Regions from separate parts of the Janthinobacterium sp. PSPC3-1 genome, predicted to be linked through region 1. Evidence: predicted binding sites of a transcription regulator. Region 1 holds the regulator's gene; each other region holds the start of a gene.
The links. Region 1 encodes FNR, which switches genes on or off when oxygen is low (the NO sensors DNR and NnrR bind a similar motif). Its sites were predicted from a motif close to TTGATNNNNATCAA; they were not measured.

Region 1 (6,806 bases):
ATTAGCATGGCAATCGAGAATCTGTTCGACAGCGCCAGCAGCGTCATGACGGTGGTTTCCTTTACGACGTTCCTGGCCATCCTGTGGTGGACATTCAGCCGCAGCAACAAGGACTTCGACGCGGCGGCCAACCTGCCGTTCGCCGATGAAGCGCTGGACTATCCGACCAACGCCGGAGCGGCAAAAGAGGAGCGCGGCCATGTCTGACTTTACCAGTGGTTTCTGGAATATTTACATTGTCGTGCTGTCCCTGCTGGGCATCATCGGCTGCGGCGTGCTGCTGTACTCGCAGTCGAAAGTGACGATACTGCCGGGCGCACCGGCCGACGGTACCACCGGCCACGTGTGGGACGAAGACCTGAAGGAACTCAATACGCCGATGCCGCGCTGGTGGATGTGGCTGTTCTACATCACCATCGTGTTCGCGCTGGCGTATCTGTTCCTGTACCCGGGCCTGGGTACCTATGCCGGCAAGCTGGGCTGGAAATCGTCGGGCCAGTACGAGCAGGAACTGAAAAAGGCGGAAGCCGACTACGGCCCCCTGTTCGACAAGTACCTGAAGCAGGATCTGAAAACCGTGGCCGCCGATCCGCAGGCGAACGCCATCGGCCAGCGTTTGTTCCTGACCTACTGCGCGCAGTGCCACGGTTCGGACGCGCGCGGCAACAAGGGTTTTCCGAACCTGACCGACAAGGACTGGCTGTATGGCGGCGATCCCGACATCATCAAGACCACCATCATGCACGGCCGTAACGGCATCATGATCCCGATGGGCGCCGCCCTCGGTTCGGAGCAGGATATCGAGAACGTGGCCCATTACGTGCTGAGCCTGTCGGGCTCGACCTCGGACCCGGTCAAATCGGTGCTGGGCAAATCGAAATTCGGCGCCTGCATGGCTTGCCATGGCGCCGATGCCAAGGGTAACCAGCAGCTCGGTGCACCGAACCTGACCGACAAGATCTGGCTGTATGGCGGCAGCGCCGACACCATCATGGAAACCATCCGCAAGGGCCGCAACAACACCATGCCCGCCTTCGGTGACTTCCTTGGCGAGTCGAAAGTACATGTGCTGTCGGCGTATATCTGGAGCCTCTCCAACCCTCAGCCTGCGGTTCCTGTGAAGTAATGTAATGGAACCCCAAGTCATCAAGATGTATGCGGCCCGCGAGCAGATCTACCCTCGCGAGGCCAAAGGACGCTATGCAACATGGCGCTGGGTGTGCGTCTGGCTCACCCAGCTGGCGTTCTACGGCTTGCCGTGGCTCAACTGGAACGGCAGGCAAGCCCTGCTGTTCGACTTGACCACGCGCAAGTTCTACATTTTCGGCGTGGTGCTGTGGCCGCAGGATTTCATCTATCTGGCGGCCCTGCTGATCATCGCGGCGTATTTGCTGTTCCTGGTCACGGCGATTGCCGGGCGGGTCTGGTGCGGCTTTTCCTGCCCGCAAACGGTGTATACCGAAATCTTCCTGTGGGTCGAACGCAAGATCGAAGGCACGCGCAGCGCGCGCATGGCGCTCGACCGCCAGGGCCCCTCCGTGCGCAAGACCGGCAAGAAGGTCGCCAAGCACCTGGCGTGGGGCGCGATCGCCCTGTGGACCGGCTTTACCTTTGTCGGCTACTTCACGCCGATCCAGGACCTGGTGCAGGAAGTGCGCACCTTTAACTTCGGCCCGTGGGAATGGTTCTGGATTCTGTTCTACAGCCTGGCCACCTACGGCAACGCGGGCTGGCTGCGCGAACAGGTGTGCAAATACATGTGCCCGTATGCGCGCTTCCAGAGCGCCATGTTCGATCAGGACACCCTGATCATCACCTACGATGACAAACGCGGCGAGCCGCGCGGTGCACTGAACAAGAAGGCGGCCAAGGAGGGGACGGAAAAAGCGCTGGGCGACTGCATCGACTGCACCCTGTGCGTGCAGGTGTGTCCGACCGGCATCGATATCCGCAACGGCCTGCAATATGAATGCATCGGCTGCGCCGCCTGCGTCGACGCCTGCAACAGCGTGATGGACAAGGTCGAGCGGCCGCGCGGGCTGATCCGCTACAGCACCGACCATGCGATGGAAAACAACTTCAGCTCGAAGCAGATCCGCCGGCGCGCCATGCGCCCGCGCGTGCTGATCTACACCTCGATCCTGGGGCTGATCATCATCGCCGTCTGTACCTCGCTGTTCCTGCGCACGCCCCTGAAAATGGACGTCATCCGCGACCGGGGTTCGATGGGCCGCGAAGTCGAAGACGGCATGATCGAAAACGTGTATCGCCTGCAGATCATGAACACCTCGGAAGAGCAGCAGCACTTCAGGATCGGCGTGTCCGGCTTGCCAGGCTTGAGCCTGGTCACGCGCGAGGAAGTGACCCTGCAGCCGACCGAAACGCTGGGCTGGCCGGTGCGTTTGCGCGTGCCGCACGGCGTCGGCGAGAAGGGCTCGAACAAGATCCATATCGAGCTGCAGTCGCTCGACGATCCGTCCTTGCATGTGCGCGAAAGCGCGGTATTCATCGTGCCGCGTTAAACCAAGAAGCGGCGCCTGGCCTTGCCTGGCGCCGTGTTGAATCAGGAGAAACACCCATGTCCAAGACCGCCAAACTGCAAGCTCCCGTCGATCCCTGGTACAAGCACCGCTGGCCTTGGCTGCTGATGATCGGCCCCGGCCTGTCGGTCGTCGTCGGCAGCTTCATGGGGTACATCGCGTTTACGCAACCCGATGCGCTGGTGGTGGGCGACTACTACAAGAAAGGCAAGGCGATCAACCAGGACTTGCGCCGCGACACCGTCGCCAGCGACCTGGCGATGGATACCAGCCTGGCCTACGACGTGGCGCAATCGCGCATCACCGGTTCCGTGCACAGTTTCGGCAAGGCCTACCAACAGCCTTTGCTGCTGCACCTGGCGCACGCCACCTTGCCGGAAAAAGATATCCGGCTGATGGTGCAGCCCGATGCGGACGGCAATTTTTCGGTATCGCTGCCGATGCTCGAACGCAGCCGCTGGCAGGTGCTGGTGGAAGACCAGCAGCGCGTGTGGCGCCTGTCGGGCATCTGGACCTGGCCGGCCCAGCGCGACATCACCATCCAGGCCGACAAGGAACTGTAATTATTTGCAGACGTCGGTGCCGGCCGTAATCGCCTTGAGTTTGGCCGGCTGCAGGATTTCAATCTCGCGGTTCGACACGCGCAGCCAGCCTTCCTTCTTGAATTTCGACAGCAAACGGCTGATGCTTTCGATCGTCAGGCCCAGGTAGTTGCCAATTTCCTCGCGCGACATGCGCAGCTGGAAATTGCTGCCCGAATAGCCGCGCGCTTCATAGCGCGATGCCAGGTTGACGATAAAGGCGGCAAAGCGCTGCGTCGCCTGCATATTGCCCAGCAATAGCATCACGCTTTGCTCGCGCGTGATTTCCTGGCTCATCATGCGGTGGAAATGGCGCAGCAGGGTCGGCATATTGCCCAGCAATTGTTCCAGGCTGGAAAATGGAATTTCACACACTTCGCTGTCTTCCAGCGCCACCGCATTGCAATGATGGCGATCGGCGCTGATGGCGTCCATGCCCAGCAGTTCGCCGGCCATCTGGAAACCGGTCACCTGTTCTTCGCCACCCTGGTTGATCTGGTAGGTCTTGAAATGACCGAGGCGGATCGCATACAGGTTCTGGAACGCGTCGCCGATACGGAACAGCGAGGCGCCGCGCACCACCTTGCGGCGCCGGCCGATAATCTGGTCGAGACGGTCCATGTCACCCACATCGAGTCCCATGGGCAGACACAACTGGTGCATGCTGCACGTCGCGCAACGCGCACGCAACACTTCCACGTTCACGGTGGGCAGGGTTGGCGTCAAGAGCTCTGGTGTCATGGTGAGTACCTTTTATAAAATACAACAACAAGTTTACTGTATATGCAGAGGTAGTGTGCCAATTTCGGCGAAATACGCCGAATAAACGACTTTCGTCATTTATTTTCATGGCAACCCCGCCACAAGCACACGCTTGCCAAGTTGATGTATTGATAGGAGAATTCCTCATAGCATCTCTCGCAGCGCGCTTGTGCCGCTTGCCCGTTTGCCAAGGATAAGGAAATGATGAAGCCTCTGGGCATTAAAGCAAAAGTCGCGCTGGCCACCAGCCTGACCTCGATCGCCATGATCGCCCTGGTGACCCTGGTGCAAGTGCAGCGCATGCGCGACGATTTCACCAAGGTACTATTAAGCCAGCAGACGGCGATGATCGACCGCACCGCCGAGGAACTCGACGACAAGCTCGGCATGCTGCTCGACGTGATCAGCGAAACGGCGCGCCGCCAGCCGGCCGCGCTGATGGCGCAGCCGGCCCAGTTGCGCCAGTACTATGAGCAGCGCGCCATGCTGGCCCTGTTCGACGACGTGCTGGTGCTCGATGCGCGCGGCAAGGTGATCAGCGACGTGCCCGAAGTACCGGGCCGCAGCGGCGTCGAGGTGGGCGACCGCGACTATTTCCGCACCGTCATGCGCACGCGCCAGCCGATGATCACCGAACCCTTGCTGGGCAAGAAAAGCGGGATGCCGATCGTGCAGATGGTCGCGCCGGTGCTGGGCGCCAACGGTGAAGTGGCCGGCATCGTGATCGGCGTGCTGCGCCTGTACAAGGACAACCTGCTGGGCGACCTGCGCACGACCAAGGTCGGCAAGAACGGCTATTACTTCATCCTCACGCAAGGCAAGGTGCCGCTGTACGTGCTGCATCCCGATCCTGCCAAGCTGCTGCAGCCGCGCGCAGCCAACGCCAATCCGGCCACCAGCGAGCTGATCGCGCGCGGCGGCGAAGGCAGCATGGTCAGCACCAACAGCCGTGGCATCAATGCTGTCAACAGCTTCAAGCATTTGAAATCGGTGAACTGGCTGCTGGCGGCCTCGCTGCCCATCGATGACGCCTTCGAGCCCTTCGATGGCGTGCTGTACCGGCTGGTGCTGTGGAGCGCCTGCGCCTCGCTGCTGGCAGCGCTGGTATTGGGCTGGGTCACGGTGCGGCTGCTGTCGCCGCTGGTGCGCCTGCGCGATACCCTGCTGGCCCTGCGCAGCAGCGGCCAGCGCTTCACGCCGCTGCCGGTCGAGCAGCGCGATGAAATCGGCGAACTGACGGCCGCCTTCAACAGCCTGATGAGCGAGCGCGACCGCCTGCAGCACGAGCTCGAAGCGCGCGCCAACGAGCTGGAAAACGAGCGCGACCGCGCCGAAGCGGCCAACCGCGCGAAAAGCGATTTCGTCGCCAACATGAGCCATGAAATCCGCACGCCGCTCAATGCCGTGCTGGGCATGGTCTATTTATTGGGCAATACCAGGCTCAATACGGAACAGCGCAAATACCTGACCATGGTGCGCGTGGCCGGCCAGTCGCTGCTGGGCATCCTCAACGACGTGCTCGATTTTTCCAAGATCGAGGCGCGCCGCATGGACTTGTCGCCGGTCGAATTCGACCTCGATGAAGTGATGAACACGCTGGCCACCACCATGACCATGAATGCCGGCGAAAAGGAACTGGAACTGGCCATCGCCGTGGAATCGGACGTGCCGCGCCGCCTGGTGGGCGACGCCCAGCGCCTGCAGCAGATCCTCGTCAACCTGGCCGGCAACGCCATCAAATTTACCGCAAGCGGCGAAGTGGTGGTGGCCGTCAGCCTGGCCGAACAAACACCCGGCCAGGCCTGGCTGCGCTTCGAAGTGCGCGATACCGGCATCGGCATGACGCCGCAGCAGCAGGAACAACTATTTACCGCCTTCTCGCAGGGCGATCAAAGCATCACGCGGCGCTTCGGCTGCACCGGCCTGGGCCTGGCCATCAGCAAGCACCTGATCCACATGATGGGCGGCGATATCGCCGTGGCCAGCAGCGAAGGCAAGGGCAGCCGCTTCTGGTTCAGCGTGCCGTTCGAGGCGCTGGCACAACCAAACGAAGAGCGCCGCAAACCGGCCCTGGGCCAGCTGCGCCTGCTGGTGGCCGACGACAACCGCACCACGCGCGAACTGATCGTCAAACTGATCGAGGCCTGGGGCTGGGCCGCCGATGAAGTCGATTCCGGCTTTGCCGCCATCGAACTGTACCGCGAACGCCTGGAAAGCCAGCAGCCGTATGACGTGGTGCTGGCCGACTGGCACATGCCCGTCATGGACGGCCTGGCCACGGCCAAGGCGATACGCCAGGCGGCCACCGGCCAGCGCCAGCCGATCGTGGTGATGGTCAACGCCTTTGCCCGCAACCACCTGGAGGAAATCTCCAGCGCGGCCGAGGCCGACGTGGTGCTGATGAAGCCGATCACCGGATCGAGCCTGTTCGATGCGCTGCACCAGGCTTTGAGCGCCAAGCAGGATGGCGAACAGCATATCGCGCTGCAGCAGACCGGCACCGAACTGGCCGGCGTGCATTTCCTGCTGGTGGAAGACAATCATCTGAACCAGGCGGTGGCGCGCGGCATCCTCGAACACATGGGCGCCACGCTGGACGTGGTGGGCGACGGCCTGCAGGCGGTCGAGCGCCTGCGCATGGAGTCCCTGCGCTACGACATCGTGCTGATGGACATGCAGATGCCGGTGATGGACGGCTTCAGCGCCACCCACATCATCCGCACCGAACTGCGCCTGCAGTTGCCGGTGATCGCCATGACGGCCGGCGTGCTGGCCTCCGAGCGCGAGCGCTGCATGACGGCCGGCATCACCGACTTTATCGCCAAGCCGGTGGTGGTCGAGGAAATGATGGAAGTGATCAGCCGCCACCTGCCGAAACGCCCGACAGTACAGGCGGCAGCGGCCGCGCCGCTCGACGAGGAAG
Region 2 (6,806 bases), on a different contig from region 1:
AGGCACTGGCGGGCAAACGGGTTGGCCTGGTCCAGCAGCGCTTCGAGCATGCCTTCGACAAACCATTCGGCCATCGTTTCACCGGGATGCTGGCGCGCGATGACCCAGACTTTTTTCTCGGCATCGGCGTCACCGACCACCAGCAGGTTCATGTCGCGCCCTTCCACCGTGCTGCCCAGGTCGATCAAACGCACCAGTGGCGACGCTTGCGCGCTGTCGATCAGCGCCAGGTGGCGGTCCCATGGATACGGCTCGAAATAGGCGTAATACACGCTTTCTTCTTCCGGCGTATGTTCGATGGTCATCACGGCGCCGTCAAAGCTGGTCGGCACGCGGAACCAGGTTTCGCGGTCGTAGCTGGCCACGGCCTGGTAGTCTTTCCAGCCGTCCGGATAGGCGGATTTTCCCGCGTTCATGAAGCGGATCGTGCACGCCTCGCCTTGCGCGCCCTGCAGGCGGAAGTAAAACCATTGCGTGATGTCGGCGTGGGAATCCTTGCGGATGTTCAGTTCGATCGAATGGGCATCGTCGGCGCGCAGCACCTCGATCGCGCCGGCGTCGAACTGCTGGCTGATTTTAATGGTCATGAATGTTCCTGGTAAAAACAAGTTAGGGTTTGCATCGTGTGCAATGGCGCGATGATACCCGTTTTGCCGCTGGCTTTGTGCCGGCGCAAACGCCAGTGCGGCTGCTTTGCTAACGTGAAAGCTCCAACAACCGGGAGAACATCATGGACGACAATGGTAAACATGTACGCGAGCTGGAAAAGAAGGTCAGCGCCCTCAGCGACGCGCTGGCGCACCTGGGCAAGGGCACGACCTTGCAGGAACTGCTGCGCATCCTGCGCTTTCCCGGCTACACCACGCCGGCCGAACTGACCTTCAACCACGCCATCCTCGACGCCATGCAGCTGCAGGTCAATGCGCTCGACAAGCTGGGTCAGGATCTGCTGGCCGGCGAAGCAGGTGGTGGCAAAACAATAGCCGTTTGCTGAAGGCCTGGCTCTTCTCAGGTGTTCAGGCCGCCGAAGCGCTCAAAAAACCACGGCTCCACATCAGCCGCCTGCTCGTCCTCGCGCCGCAAGGTGGCCAGGATATGCTGTTCCGCCGCCGCATAGGTGCGCCGGTACAGTGCACGCGCCAGCGTATAGGCCTGCGTGCCGGGCCACGGCTCGGGCAGCAGTTCGACCGGCAACTGCGGATCGTGCAGCTGCACCCGCCGATACGCGTGGGTCAATAGCGAGCGGATCACGAAAGCCTGCTCGGCATCGATCGCGGGCTGGGCCTGCAGCACCGCCAGCAGCGGCTGGAAGCTGGCGATGAATTTTTCGTAGCCGGCCATCACTTCCGACAAGTCCCAGCATTCGGCCACCATTTCGCGCAAGGGCCGCGTGCTGACACCCGGCAACTCCGTACTGTGGCAGACATACAGCTTGCCCTGTACTTCGTTGCGCACCAGGATGTCTTCCAGCGCATCGCCATTGCTGGCCGGGTGGCCGAAGATGCCGGGCGCGACCAGGCCATAGCCGGCCCACAGCAGCTCCTTGCGCAGCGCGCCCCGCTCGCTGGCATTGATATTGCCGGCCGCGCCGATCACCAGGGTCCAGCTGCCATCCCAGTGCTTGACCAGCGGCGCGTAGATGCGGCGGTAGGCGCGCTCGAAACGGGCCAGCGCCTCCGGCCGGATCGCATAGGCGCTACGGCGGCCATCCCGTTGCGAGCTGAGCCAGCCTTCCTGCGCCAGGCGGAACACGCTGGTGCGCAGCAGGCGGTCGTTGACGCCGAACGGCGCCAGCAGCTCGATCAGGCTGCCCAACCAGATCGACCCGCCGCGCGGCACGATGGCGTCGCCAAAGATCGTCATCACCAGCGACTTCGAACGGGGCGGGTCAGTGGCGAGGAAATCGGCTATCCATGCGGTGCAAGCGGTGTTGTTCATGTGTTCCTGGTCTGGCCGTAAGAGGACATTTCTATAAAGGCAGCAGTTTACTTCGCTCTGCGCTGCGGCATGCACTATTTTCCATATGATACCTCCGTAAAAGAAACATAAGATACGGAATTTTCAAATGATTCAAATCAAGTGTATGCAAATCGATTTATGTATCGTATTATCCGTTTATCGCTTTGCGCAGTAGCGCAAGCCACCCATTGGGAGACAGATCATGTACGCACAAATGGTTGAAACCGGCCTCAAGAACGTTCGTTCCATCGACGACATGGGCACGGAAGAGCAGGCTTTCCAGGCACGCATCGACGAAGGCATCAAGATCGAGGCCAAGGACTGGATGCCGGACGCTTACCGCAAGACCCTGATCCGCCAGATTTCGCAGCACGCCCACTCGGAAATCGTCGGTCAATTGCCAGAAGGCAATTGGGTGACGCGCGCGCCGACCCTGAAACGCAAGTCGATCCTGCTGGCCAAGATCCAGGACGAAGCGGGCCACGGCCTGTACCTGTACAGCGCGGCGGAAACGCTGGGCGTGTCGCGCGACGAGCTGCTGGCCGCCTTGCATTCGGGCAAAGCCAAGTATTCCAGCATCTTCAACTACCCGACCCTGTCGTGGGCCGACATGGGCGCCATCGGCTGGCTGGTCGACGGCTCGGCCATCATCAACCAGATTCCGCTGTGCCGCTGCTCGTATGGGCCGTATGCGCGTGCCATGATCCGTGTCTGCAAGGAAGAATCGTTCCATGCGCGCCAGGGCTACGACATCATGATGTCGCTGTGCAAGGGCACGCCAGAACAGAAAGCCATGGCGCAGGATGCCCTGAACCGCTGGTGGTGGCCGTCGCTGATGATGTTCGGCCCGTCCGACGCGGCCTCCGTCAACAGCGCGCAATCGGCGCAATGGCGCATCAAGCTGTTCTCGAACGACGAATTGCGCCAGCGCATGGTCGACCAGACCGTGCCGCAGATCGAATACCTGGGCCTGACCGTGCCCGATCCCGACCTGAAATTCAACGTCGAGACCGGCCACTATGAATTCGGCGAGATCGACTGGTCCGAGTTCAACAATGTATTGAAGGGCAATGGCCCGTGCAACCGCGAACGCCTGCAGACGCGCGTCAAAGCGTATGAAGATGGCGCATGGTTCCGCGATGCACTGGTGGCCTACGCCGACAAGCAGACCGCAGTCAAAGCGGCAGCCTGAATACAAATACGATAATAGGGGATAGCATCATGAGCAAAGAATGGCCTTTGTGGGAAGTTTTCATCCGCAGCCAGCACGGCCTGGCGCACAAGCATGTGGGCAGCCTGCACGCCTCCGACGCCACCATGGCGGTCAACCATGCGCGCGACGTGTACACCCGCCGCAATGAAGGCGTCAGCATCTGGGTGGTGCGCGCCGCCGATATCGTCGCCAGCAGCCCCGGCGACAAGGGCGCCCTGTTCGAACCGTCGAACAGCAAGGTGTATCGCCATCCCACCTTCTTCCCGATGCCGGAAGAAGTCAAGAACCTGTGATGGGAGTGATCGCAATGGATGACAAGGTCACTTATTTGCTGCGCCTGGGCGACAACGCCCTGATCCTCAGCCAGCAGCTGTCGCAGCTGTGCGGCAAGGGGCCGGCGCTGGAAGAAGACATGGCGCTGACCAACGTTGCGCTGGACCTGCTGGGCCAGACGCGCTTGTGGTTCAGCTATGCGGCCGAACTGGAAAACGCGGGCCGCGACGAGGACGATATCGCTTTCATGCGCGACGCCCACGACTTCCGCAACTGCCTGCTGGTCGAACAGCCGAACGGCAACTACGCCGACACGATGATGCGCCAGTTCTTCTTCGACACCTGGCATTACTTCCAGCTGCTGGAGCTGACGAAAGCGAGCGACCCGCGCATCGTCGAAGTGGCGCAGAAGTCGATCAAGGAAGTGACGTACCACCTGCGCCGCAGCGGTGACCTGATCGTGCGCCTGGGCGACGGCACGGCGGAAAGCCACAAGAAGACGCAGGCCGCGGCCGACGCGCTGTGGATGTACACGGGCGAGATGTTCCAGTATGACGCGGTCGACAACGCCATGGTGGCGGCCGGCATCGCGCCAGCCTCCGAGCTGCTGCGCGCCGCCTTCCTGGAACACGTGGCCGAGATCTTTGCCGAAGCCACCTTGGTCATGCCGGCGCCCGACGCCTGGATGCAAAAAGGCGGCAAGCAGGGCACGCATACGGAACACCTGGGTTTTATCCTGGCCGAGATGCAGTTCCTGCAGCGCGCCTATCCCGGGGCGGAGTGGTAATGAACACCGCCACCGGCACGCTCGATGCGGCGCAGGTCTGGGCCTGGCTCGGCGACGTGCCGGACCCGGAAATCCCCGTCATTTCGGTGGTGGACCTGGGCATCGTGCGCGCCGTCGAAGTGACGGGCAATGACGCCTGCGTGGTGACGATCACCCCGACCTATTCCGGCTGCCCTGCCATGCAGGTGATCGCCGATGCGGTGACGGATGCCTTGCGCGAGCATGGCGTGGAAAACGTCACCCTGGTAAGCCAGCTGTCGCCGGCCTGGACCACCGACTGGATGAGCGACGAGGGCAAGGCCAAGCTGAAAGGCTATGGCATCGCCCCGCCGCAGCAGCAGGTGATCGATATCAGTGGGCTGAAAGGTGGCGTGAAACGCGTGGCCATGCCAAAACTGGATGTGATCTGCCCGAACTGCGGTTCCAGCCATACGCAGCTGACCAGCCAGTTCGGCTCCACGCCCTGCAAGGCGCTGTACAAATGCATCGATTGCCGCGAACCGTTTGATTACTTCAAGTGCCACTAAAAAAGCATGCAGTGCGTAGAAACTGGAGATGAAGCATGAGTAAATTTTATCCGCTGTCGGTGTCCCACGTGCGCAATGAAACGCGCGACACCATCGCCGTCACCTTCGACGTGCCTGCCGAGTTGCAGCAGCAGTTCCGCTTTCAGCAGGGCCAGCACCTGACCTTGCGCGCCCATATCAATGCGGAAGACGTGCGCCGCTCGTACTCCATCTGTTCGGCGGTGCAGGATGGCACCCTGCGCGTGGCCATCAAGCGCACGCCCGGCGGCGCGTTTTCCACCTGGGCCAACGATACCTTGAAAGCCGGTGCGACGATTGAAGTCATGCCGCCCATGGGCCATTTCAACGTGCCGCTCGACTGCGTCAACCGCAAGCACTACCTGGCCTTCGCCTCGGGCAGCGGCATCACGCCCATCCTGTCGATCATCAAGACCACCCTGCTGACGGAGCCATTGAGCCGTTTTACGCTGTTCTACGGTAACCGCGCCTCCTCGTCCGTGATCTTCAAGGAAGAACTGACGGACCTGAAGGACGTGTACCTGGAGCGTTTGAACCTGGTCTACGTGATGAGCCGCGAACAGCAGGATATCGAACTGTTCAACGGCCGCATCACGCAGGAAAAATGTGAACAGTTTTTGCAGCACTGGATCAAGGTGGAAGACTACGACAACGCCTTTATCTGCGGCCCGGAAGACATGATGCTGGGCGTATCCGCCGCCCTGCAGGCGGCCGGCATGCCCAAGCAAAACATCAAGATCGAACTGTTCGCCGCCAGCATCCCGAAAAACGCCCACAAGCCACGCGCCCAGCTGGCCGCCGGCGCGGTGCAGGAGACGGAAGTGACCGTCATCCTGGACGGCAACCACACCACCTTCACGATGGACAAGGACAAGGAATCCATCCTCGACGCCGGCCTGCGCCAGGGTATCGACATGCGCTATTCCTGCAAGGGCGGCGTGTGCTCCACCTGCCGCTGCAAGGTCCTCGACGGCAAGGTCGAGATGGACGTCAACTACGCGCTGGAAGACTACGAAGTGGCACGCGGCTTTGTGCTCAGCTGCCAGAGTTTTCCTGTCACCGACAAGGTGATTGTCGATTTCGACCAGGCAGAGTAAAGCCACGGTCAGATCCCAGATTTCCGTTGCGGGCCAATAAATAAAATAGCGAGACGCCATGACCTACCAGAACATCCTCTTCACCATCGAGCAGGGCATCGCCACGCTCACCCTGAACCGTCCCGACAAGCTGAACAGCTTTACGCAGGCCATGCACGAGGAAGTGCGCGACGCGATTGCCAAAACAAACGCCGACAGCTCCGTGCGCGTCTTCGTGCTGACCGGTGCCGGCCGTGGTTTCTGCGCCGGCCAGGACCTGTCCGACCGCGCCGTCGAACCGGGTTCGAAAGGCGTGGACCTGGGCGAGTCGGTGGAAAAAAACTATGCGCCGCTGGTGCTGGCATTAAAAGCCTTGCCGATGCCGGTGATCTGCGCCGTCAACGGCGTGGCCGCCGGCGCGGGCGCCAACCTGGCGCTGGCCTGCGATATCGTCATCGCCGGCAAATCGGCCAGCTTTGTCGAAGTGTTCTGCAAGCTGGGCCTGATCCCGGACACGGGCGGCACCTTCTTCCTGCCACGTCTGATCGGTTCCGCGCGCGCCATGGGGCTGGCCATGCTGGGCGAAAAACTGACGGCCGAAAAAGCGGAGGACTGGGGCCTGATCTGGAAATGCGTGGACGACGCCGAGCTGGCTGCGGAAACACGCAAACTGGCCGTGCATTTCTCCACCGCGCCGACCAGGGGCCTGGCGTTCACCAAGCAGGCGCTGGCTCTCAGTGGCGCCAATACCCTGCCGCAGCAGCTGGCGCTGGAAGCGCGCATGATGAGCGAACTCGGTAACACCGACGACTACCGCGAGGGCGTGACCGCCTTTATGGAAAAACGCGCACCGCAATTCAAGGGACACTGAGATGGCAGCTCTGGACAACAACAGCATTGTCGCCGTGATCGGCAGCGGCGCCATGGGCGCCGGCATCGCGCAGGTGGCGGCG
Region 3 (6,806 bases), on a different contig from region 1:
CAAAGTGTGCTGCTGGCCCTCGGCCAGCTTGTCCATCGCCGCCATCCAGCCCGGCTTGACGGCGTAGCGCTGCTGCCCTTCCCGGCACGCGTCAATCGCGTCGCGCCAGACGCGCGTCACCTGCGCCACATAGGCGGGGCTGCGCTGGCGGCCTTCGATTTTGACCGCCTTGACGCCCATGGCGATCAGCTGCGGCAGCAGCGCCAGCGTGTTCAGGCTGGCCGGTTCCTCGATGGCGTAATACTGTTCGCCGTCGACGTCGAAACGGCCCTTGCACAGGGTCGGATAGCTGGCGTTTTCGCCGGGGGCGTAACGGTCGATCAGCACGCCGTTCAGGCGCGACTCCAGGCCGCCTGCGGTTTCCACCCAGCGCACGGCCTTGGCGGGAGAACACACGCCGTGGGTATTGGGCGCTTCGCCGGTCGCATACGACGACAGCGCGCAGCGCCCTTCGACCATCACGCACAGGCTGCCGAAACCGAATACTTCGATCTCGACCGGCGTCTTGGCGATCAGCTGTTCCACCTGCGTCATCGACAGCACGCGCGGCAGCACGGCGCGCGAGACGCCGAAGTGTTCGTGATAAAAATTGATCGCTTCGTAGTTGGTGGCCGAGCCCTGCACCGACAGGTGCAGCCGCAGCTGCGGATGATGCTGCGACGCGTACGCCATCAGCCCCGGATCGGCAACGATAATGGCGTTCAGGCCTGCGTCCGCCGCGCGGTCGATGGCGCTGCGCCAGACCATCCAGTTGTGCGGCTGCGGATAGGTATTCAGCGCCAGCAGCACCTTGCGGCCGTGCTGGTGGGCGTAGTGCACGCCTTCGGCAATCGCCTTTTCGTCGAAATTGAGACCGGCGAAATTGCGCGCATTGGTGGCGTCGCGAAAGCCGAGGTAGACGGTGTCGGCGCCATTGTCGACCGCCGCTTTCAGGGCCGGCAGGCTGCCGGCCGGGCAGACCAGTTCCAGCGGTCCGGCCACGCGCTGGGCGGTGGAATGTTCAAGCTTCATGATGGGGACTTTCTGTATCGGCTCAGGGTCGAGACTATAGCCCCGCGCCATGTGGGGAGTCCTTGACGCAGGTGAAGGAATGCATGCATCGGCACCCCTCCTTGCGCTGTAGAATGCGGCACTGCCATCGTGCCTAACTCCTATTCATTCCAGCCATCGCCATGACCCGCAAACCCCTGCTGATACTGCTCCTGACCCTGTTCCTGACCGCGCTGCAAGTGCAATGGGCGTCGCCCGTCGAAGGCCATGACATCAACAGCACGCACATGTTTTCGCCCGAGATTCTGGGCGTGTATCCGGGCGTGGTGCTGCTGTTCCTGCTGGCCGTGTTTGCGCGCCGCCAGGTGCCGCTGCTGCGCCAGAGCGCCATCTGCACCGCCATCCTGGCCGCGTACTGGCTGCTGGCCAACTACATCACGTTTGATATCCGCGTGGCCAGCTGGAGCACCTTTTCGCCGGCCGAAATCTGGATCCATGTGCTGCCCGCCTCCGTCATCAGCATCGTCGCCTGCGGCGGCGCATTCTTCGGCACCACGTACATGATCCTGCGCGAAACGCGGTGGGACAAAAAGTGATGGCTGCGCGATTTTCACCTGGATCAAGGTTCCGCCAATCGCTTGCACGCGCCCTTTGACGGCACTACATTTAGTCGATAACCTTCAATAAAACACCGCATGTTGTGGTTATTGGAGGTTTCATGTCAGCTAGCGCACTACCCGTCACAGCGTCGAAAAAACACGGCCAGGTCGACGTCGCCGCATCCATCAACGAGTACCTGGAACGGCGCGACTGGCGGGTCAACGCCAACGCCAACCAGGGCTATTCGCTGGGCGGCCTGATACTCAATGTGTCGGGCAAGGTGATCGCCAACTACTGGCTCGACCAGGTCTATCCGCCGGAAGTGGGCGCGGCCCACCGCGAGGCGGCGCTGCATATCCACGACCTCGACATGCTGGCCGGTTACTGCGCCGGCTGGTCGCTGCGCACCCTGCTGCATGAAGGCCTGAACGGCGTGCCGGGCAAGGTCGAGTCGAGCCCGCCGAAACACATGTCGTCGGCCATCGGCCAGATCGTCAATTTTCTCGGCACCCTGCAGAACGAGTGGGCGGGGGCACAGGCCTTCAGCTCCTTCGACACCTATATGGCGCCATTCATCCGCAAGGATGGCCTGGCCTATGCCGACGTGCTGCAGTATATGCAGGAGCTGATCTACAACCTCAACGTGCCGTCGCGCTGGGGCACGCAAACGCCGTTCACCAACCTGACCTTCGACTGGGTCTGCCCGGAAGATTTGCGCGAGCAGATACCGGTGGTCGCCGGCGTCGAAATGCCGTTTTCCTACGGCGAGCTGCAGCTTGAAATGGACATGATCAACCGCGCGTATATCGAGATCATGATGGCAGGCGACGCCAAGGGCCGCGTGTTCACCTTCCCGATCCCGACCTACAACATCACCGAGGATTTCGACTGGCACAGCGAGAACGCCGAACGCCTGTTCGAGATGACGGCGCGCTATGGCCTGCCCTACTTCCAGAATTTCATCAATTCGGAACTGAAACCGAACATGATCCGTTCCATGTGCTGTCGGCTGCAGCTGGACCTGCGCGAGCTGCTCAAGCGCGGCAATGGCCTGTTCGGTTCGGCCGAGCAGACAGGGTCGCTGGGCGTGGTGACCATCAACTGCGCGCGCCTGGGCTATCTGTGGCGCGGCGACGAAGCGGCCTTGCTGGCCGACCTGGACCGCCTGCTGGAGCTGGGCAAGACCAGCCTGGAAATCAAGCGCGCCACCATCGAGGACCTGATGCAGCAAGGCCTGTTCCCGTACACGAAACGCTATCTGGGCACCCTGCGCAATCACTTTTCCACCCTGGGCGTGAATGGCATCAACGAGATGATCCGCAATTTCAGCGGCAACGAATACGACATCACCAGCAAGGAGGGTCATGCGCTGGCGATCCGCCTGCTCGACCATGTGCGTGCACGCATGATCGCGTTCCAGGAGCAGACGGGCCATATGTACAACCTGGAGGCGACGCCGGCCGAAGGCACGACCTACCGCTTCGCGCGCGAAGACCGCAAGCGCTATCCGGCCATCCTGCAGGCCGGCACGGTGGACAACCCCTACTACACGAATTCCTCGCAGCTGCCGGTCGGCCATACCGAAGATCCGTTCGAGGCGCTGGAATTGCAGGACGCGCTGCAGCGCAAATACACGGGCGGCACCGTGCTGCACCTGTACATGACGGAAGCGCTATCGGACGCCAACGCCTGCCGCGAACTGGTCAAGCGTGCATTGAGCCGCTTTTCTCTGCCGTATATCACCGTCACGCCCACCTTTTCGATCTGTCCGCGCCACGGCTACTTGGCCGGAAAACACGAGTTTTGCCCCACCTGCGATGCGGAGCTGATCGCCCGCAAGCAGGCCAATTTGAACGCCATACTGGAGGAAACACCATGAACGCACGTCCCAACCTGACACCCGCGATTGAACTCGACGACAGCGAACGCCAGCGCTGCGAAATCTGGACCCGCGTGATGGGCTATCACCGCCCCGTCGCCTCGTTCAATATCGGCAAGCAGGGCGAATTCCACGAGCGCCAGTATTTCAGCGAAGCGTGCGCCTCGGTCTCGGGCCCTTTGACCTGCCGCTAATGGCCAGGGAGCTCAAGGTGGGTGGCATCACGCCGTTCTCCGCCACCGACTATCCCGGCCAGCTGGCGGCCGTGGTGTTCGTGCAGGGTTGTCCCTGGCGCTGCGGCTATTGCCACAATCCGCATCTGCAGCCGCGCTCCGGCGACGCCCTGACGCCATGGGCCGACGTGATGGCGCTGCTGCGCCGCCGCGTGGGCCTGGTCGACGCGGTGGTCTTCAGCGGCGGCGAAGCGTGCATGGACCCGGCCTTGAAACACGCCATGCTCGCCGTGCGGGAACTGGGATTCAAGGTGGGCCTGCATACGGCCTGCATCTACCCGCAGCGCCTGCGCGAAGTGCTGCCGCTGGTGGACTGGGTGGGTTTCGATATCAAGGCCCCTTTTACACACTATCGCGCGATTACCGGCGTGGCCAACAGCGGCGACCCGGCGCGCATCTGCCTGGAAGCCATCGTGGAAAGCGGTGTGGCCCACGAATGCCGCACCACCATCCACCCCGCGCTGCTGCCCGACGCGGCGCTGCTGGAACTGGCTGAAACGCTGGCAAAAAAAGGCGTCACCAACTATGTGCTGCAGCAGTTCAGCGCCGAAGGCTGCACCAACGCCCATCTGGTCAACGCCGCCTTGCACGGCTACCCCGCGGCGGCCACGCTGGCACAGCTAGGCGCCCTGTTTCCGCGCTTTGCTTTCCGGCATCCTCAGAACTGAACGGCCGCTTGCGCCACGCAGTTGTCGACCATTGCCCGCACCTGCTCGCGTGACACGGGCGTGGCATTGAACAGGGCGCGATAGATGATGGGCGCCACCACGGCGTCCATCACCGCGTCCACCTCCGGCACGGGCTGCTGGCGGGCGATGCCACGGTCGAGGATGATCCTGATTTGCGCGGCCACGTGGACGCTGCACTGGCAACTCATGTCCGCCCGATTGCTGGCCAGCACATCGTGCATCATCGCCAGGCCGACCGGCGACGTCATCTCATCCAGATATTGCTCCGCCCACGCCTGCAGATCATCACGCACGCTGCCGGTTTCCAGCGGTGCGGCGTCGGCGCGCAAGCGGTCCAGCGCGACGTCGGACAATACGTCAGCCAGGCTGCCCCAGCGCCGATAGATCGTCGAGGGCGTCACGCCGGCGCGCTCCGCAATCAGCGGCACCGTGAGGTCGGCCCGCGCCATTTCAGCATCAAGTTCTTGCACGGCCCGGTGCACCGCCGCCTGCACGCGGGCGCTGCGTCCGCCCGGGCGGGGAGTTATTCGTGAGTTCATGCCCACATTTTAAAGCAAACTATTTGCTTTAGTGGCCGATTTGGTGTCTACTCTCACAAAAGCTAATTTTTAGCTTTTGTATCGAATCGGACTGTCATGAACCCTGTTTCTTCCATCGGCCCGGCCCAGCCGGCACGCCGGCAACTGAGTCCGCGTGCCTCGCTGTGGCTGCTGGCCAGCATCCTGGTCGGCTTTCTTGCCGCGTCCAGCGCACCGTCGCCGCTGTATGCCATCTATCGCCAGGCGTGGGGATTTTCCGCGCTGACCCTGACGATCGTGTTCGCCACCTACGCTGTCGCGCTGCTGGGCGCGTTGCTGGTCTTCGGCGCGCTGTCGGACTACCGCGGCCGGCGCGAAGTGATACTGCTGGCACTGGGCCTGGAGCTCGCTTCCCTCGCGCTGTTCCTGGATGCCGGTTCGGTCGCCGCGCTGATCGGCGCGCGCGCCCTGCAAGGCCTGGCCACGGGCTTGGTCACCAGTGCGCTCAGCGCGACGCTGATCGACATCGATCGCGTACATGGCGCGCTGGCGCAGTTTGCGCCGGCGCCGACCAAGGTCGTGTTCGTGTTGCTGCTGCTGGTCTTCATGATGCAGATGGCCGCCGTCTGGTTCCTGCCCGAGACGGTCCTGCGCCGGGTCGGTGCCTGGCGCTCGCTGTGGCCGAGGATTGCGATTCCCCACCAGGCCCGCGCCACGCTGTGGCAGGTGTTGCCGGTCAATACGGCGCTGTGGGCACTCGGTGGTTTTTACCTGTCGCTCGGCCCCACACTGGCGCGTATCGTCACCGGCGACCACTCCGCGCTGATGGGCGGCGCTGCGATTGCCGCACTGGTATTTACCAGCGCGGCTGCCATCCTGCTCGTCCGCACACATCCGCCGCGTTCGGTGCTGATCGGCGGTAGCGCGACGCTCGCCGCTGGCATGGTGGTCACGCTGGCCGGCATCGCCGGCTACTCGGCAGCGGCATATTTTGCCGGCACGGCGATCATGGGCGCCGGTTTTGGCGCCGGCTTCAACGGGTCGCTACGCAGCCTGGTCGGGCTGGCCCGGCCCGAAGAGCGTGGCGAGCTGATGTCCGGATTTTTCGCCTTCAGTTATTTTGCGCTCAGCCTGCCGGCGATTCTGGCAGGGCTGGCGGCCGGTCACTTCGGCCTGTATGCCGCCGCACTGGGATTCCTGGCCGGCATACTGCTGCTGGTGCTGGTCGCGCTGGCGTACATGTTCAGGCAAACGCGGCATGCCACCGTTGCACCGTGAGCGTGCGAGCGCGTGACACTGCGTGCGCACCGCCACCGATTGGCGCCATGTTTCCGCGATTTACATTCCGTAATCATGGCAATGGACGCCCGGCCTGCGCAATTGCTTAAAAAATATTTAAAGTCCCCGTTCTGCAACGCTGAAACGTCTTGCTTGCTGTAATGTATCAAACTGCGCCACGCACCAAGTTGGCGCAAGTTTGATCTTTCACCCAGCATCACAGATAAGCGTCATCATGAACGATTTCACCGCCGATAGCCCCACCCTCCATACCGATATCCTGCATGGCCCACACCGACCGGATCTGCTGCAAGACGAGGTGCTGGCCGACCTGCTGGAGGCCACCGCGCGCCGCTGTCCCGACCAGATTGCCCTGATCAACGGCGAGCGCAAGCTTACTTACGCCGAAGTCGATGCGCTGGCCAGCCTGGCCGCCTCGCGCCTGGTGGCGGCCGGCGTGCGCCCCGGCGATATCGTCGGCCTGTGGCTGCCGCGCGGCGCCAACCTGCTGTTGACGCAGGCGGCGATTGCCAAGGCGGGCGCCGCCTGGCTGCCGGTCGATGAAGATACGCCGGTCGAACGGCTGCAGGTGTGCCTTGATGACGCCAATGGCGCGGGC

Region 2: paaA (1,2-phenylacetyl-CoA epoxidase subunit PaaA) is a predicted target of FNR. The motif match lies at 2,066-2,079, and genes of this name have one in related genera.
Region 3: ubiU (ubiquinone anaerobic biosynthesis protein UbiU) is a predicted target of FNR. The motif match lies at 1,074-1,087, and genes of this name have one in related genera.

Annotation. Positions count from the first base shown of each region.
Region 1 covers NZ_JAFCTQ010000031.1:62,398-69,203, forward strand. Annotated here, with positions in the region: gene ccoO (cytochrome-c oxidase, cbb3-type subunit II) at 1-5, shown strand, start outside; gene ACP7B7_RS24575 (cbb3-type cytochrome oxidase subunit 3) at 7-207, shown strand; gene ccoP (cytochrome-c oxidase, cbb3-type subunit III) at 200-1,126, shown strand; gene ccoG (cytochrome c oxidase accessory protein CcoG) at 1,131-2,522, shown strand; gene ACP7B7_RS24590 (FixH family protein) at 2,579-3,103, shown strand; gene fnr (fumarate/nitrate reduction transcriptional regulator Fnr) at 3,104-3,862, opposite strand; gene ACP7B7_RS24600 (response regulator) at 4,085-6,806, shown strand, end outside.
Region 2 covers NZ_JAFCTQ010000014.1:118,333-125,138, reverse strand. Annotated here, with positions in the region: gene ACP7B7_RS16570 (M14 family metallopeptidase) at 1-587, opposite strand, end outside; gene ACP7B7_RS16565 (hypothetical protein) at 731-994, shown strand; gene paaX (phenylacetic acid degradation operon negative regulatory protein PaaX) at 1,009-1,938, opposite strand; gene paaA (1,2-phenylacetyl-CoA epoxidase subunit PaaA) at 2,162-3,151, shown strand; gene paaB (1,2-phenylacetyl-CoA epoxidase subunit PaaB) at 3,181-3,465, shown strand; gene paaC (1,2-phenylacetyl-CoA epoxidase subunit PaaC) at 3,480-4,232, shown strand; gene paaD (1,2-phenylacetyl-CoA epoxidase subunit PaaD) at 4,232-4,759, shown strand; gene paaE (1,2-phenylacetyl-CoA epoxidase subunit PaaE) at 4,795-5,874, shown strand; gene paaG (2-(1,2-epoxy-1,2-dihydrophenyl)acetyl-CoA isomerase PaaG) at 5,933-6,724, shown strand; gene paaH (3-hydroxyacyl-CoA dehydrogenase PaaH) at 6,726-6,806, shown strand, end outside.
Region 3 covers NZ_JAFCTQ010000004.1:207,416-214,221, reverse strand. Annotated here, with positions in the region: gene ubiU (ubiquinone anaerobic biosynthesis protein UbiU) at 1-1,011, opposite strand, end outside; gene ACP7B7_RS07120 (hypothetical protein) at 1,173-1,586, shown strand; gene ACP7B7_RS07115 (ribonucleoside triphosphate reductase) at 1,709-3,469, shown strand; gene nrdD (anaerobic ribonucleoside-triphosphate reductase) at 3,466-3,663, shown strand; gene ACP7B7_RS07105 (anaerobic ribonucleoside-triphosphate reductase activating protein) at 3,663-4,370, shown strand; gene ACP7B7_RS07100 (TetR/AcrR family transcriptional regulator C-terminal ligand-binding domain-containing protein) at 4,361-4,930, opposite strand; gene ACP7B7_RS07095 (MFS transporter) at 5,027-6,187, shown strand; gene ACP7B7_RS07090 (Pls/PosA family non-ribosomal peptide synthetase) at 6,423-6,806, shown strand, end outside.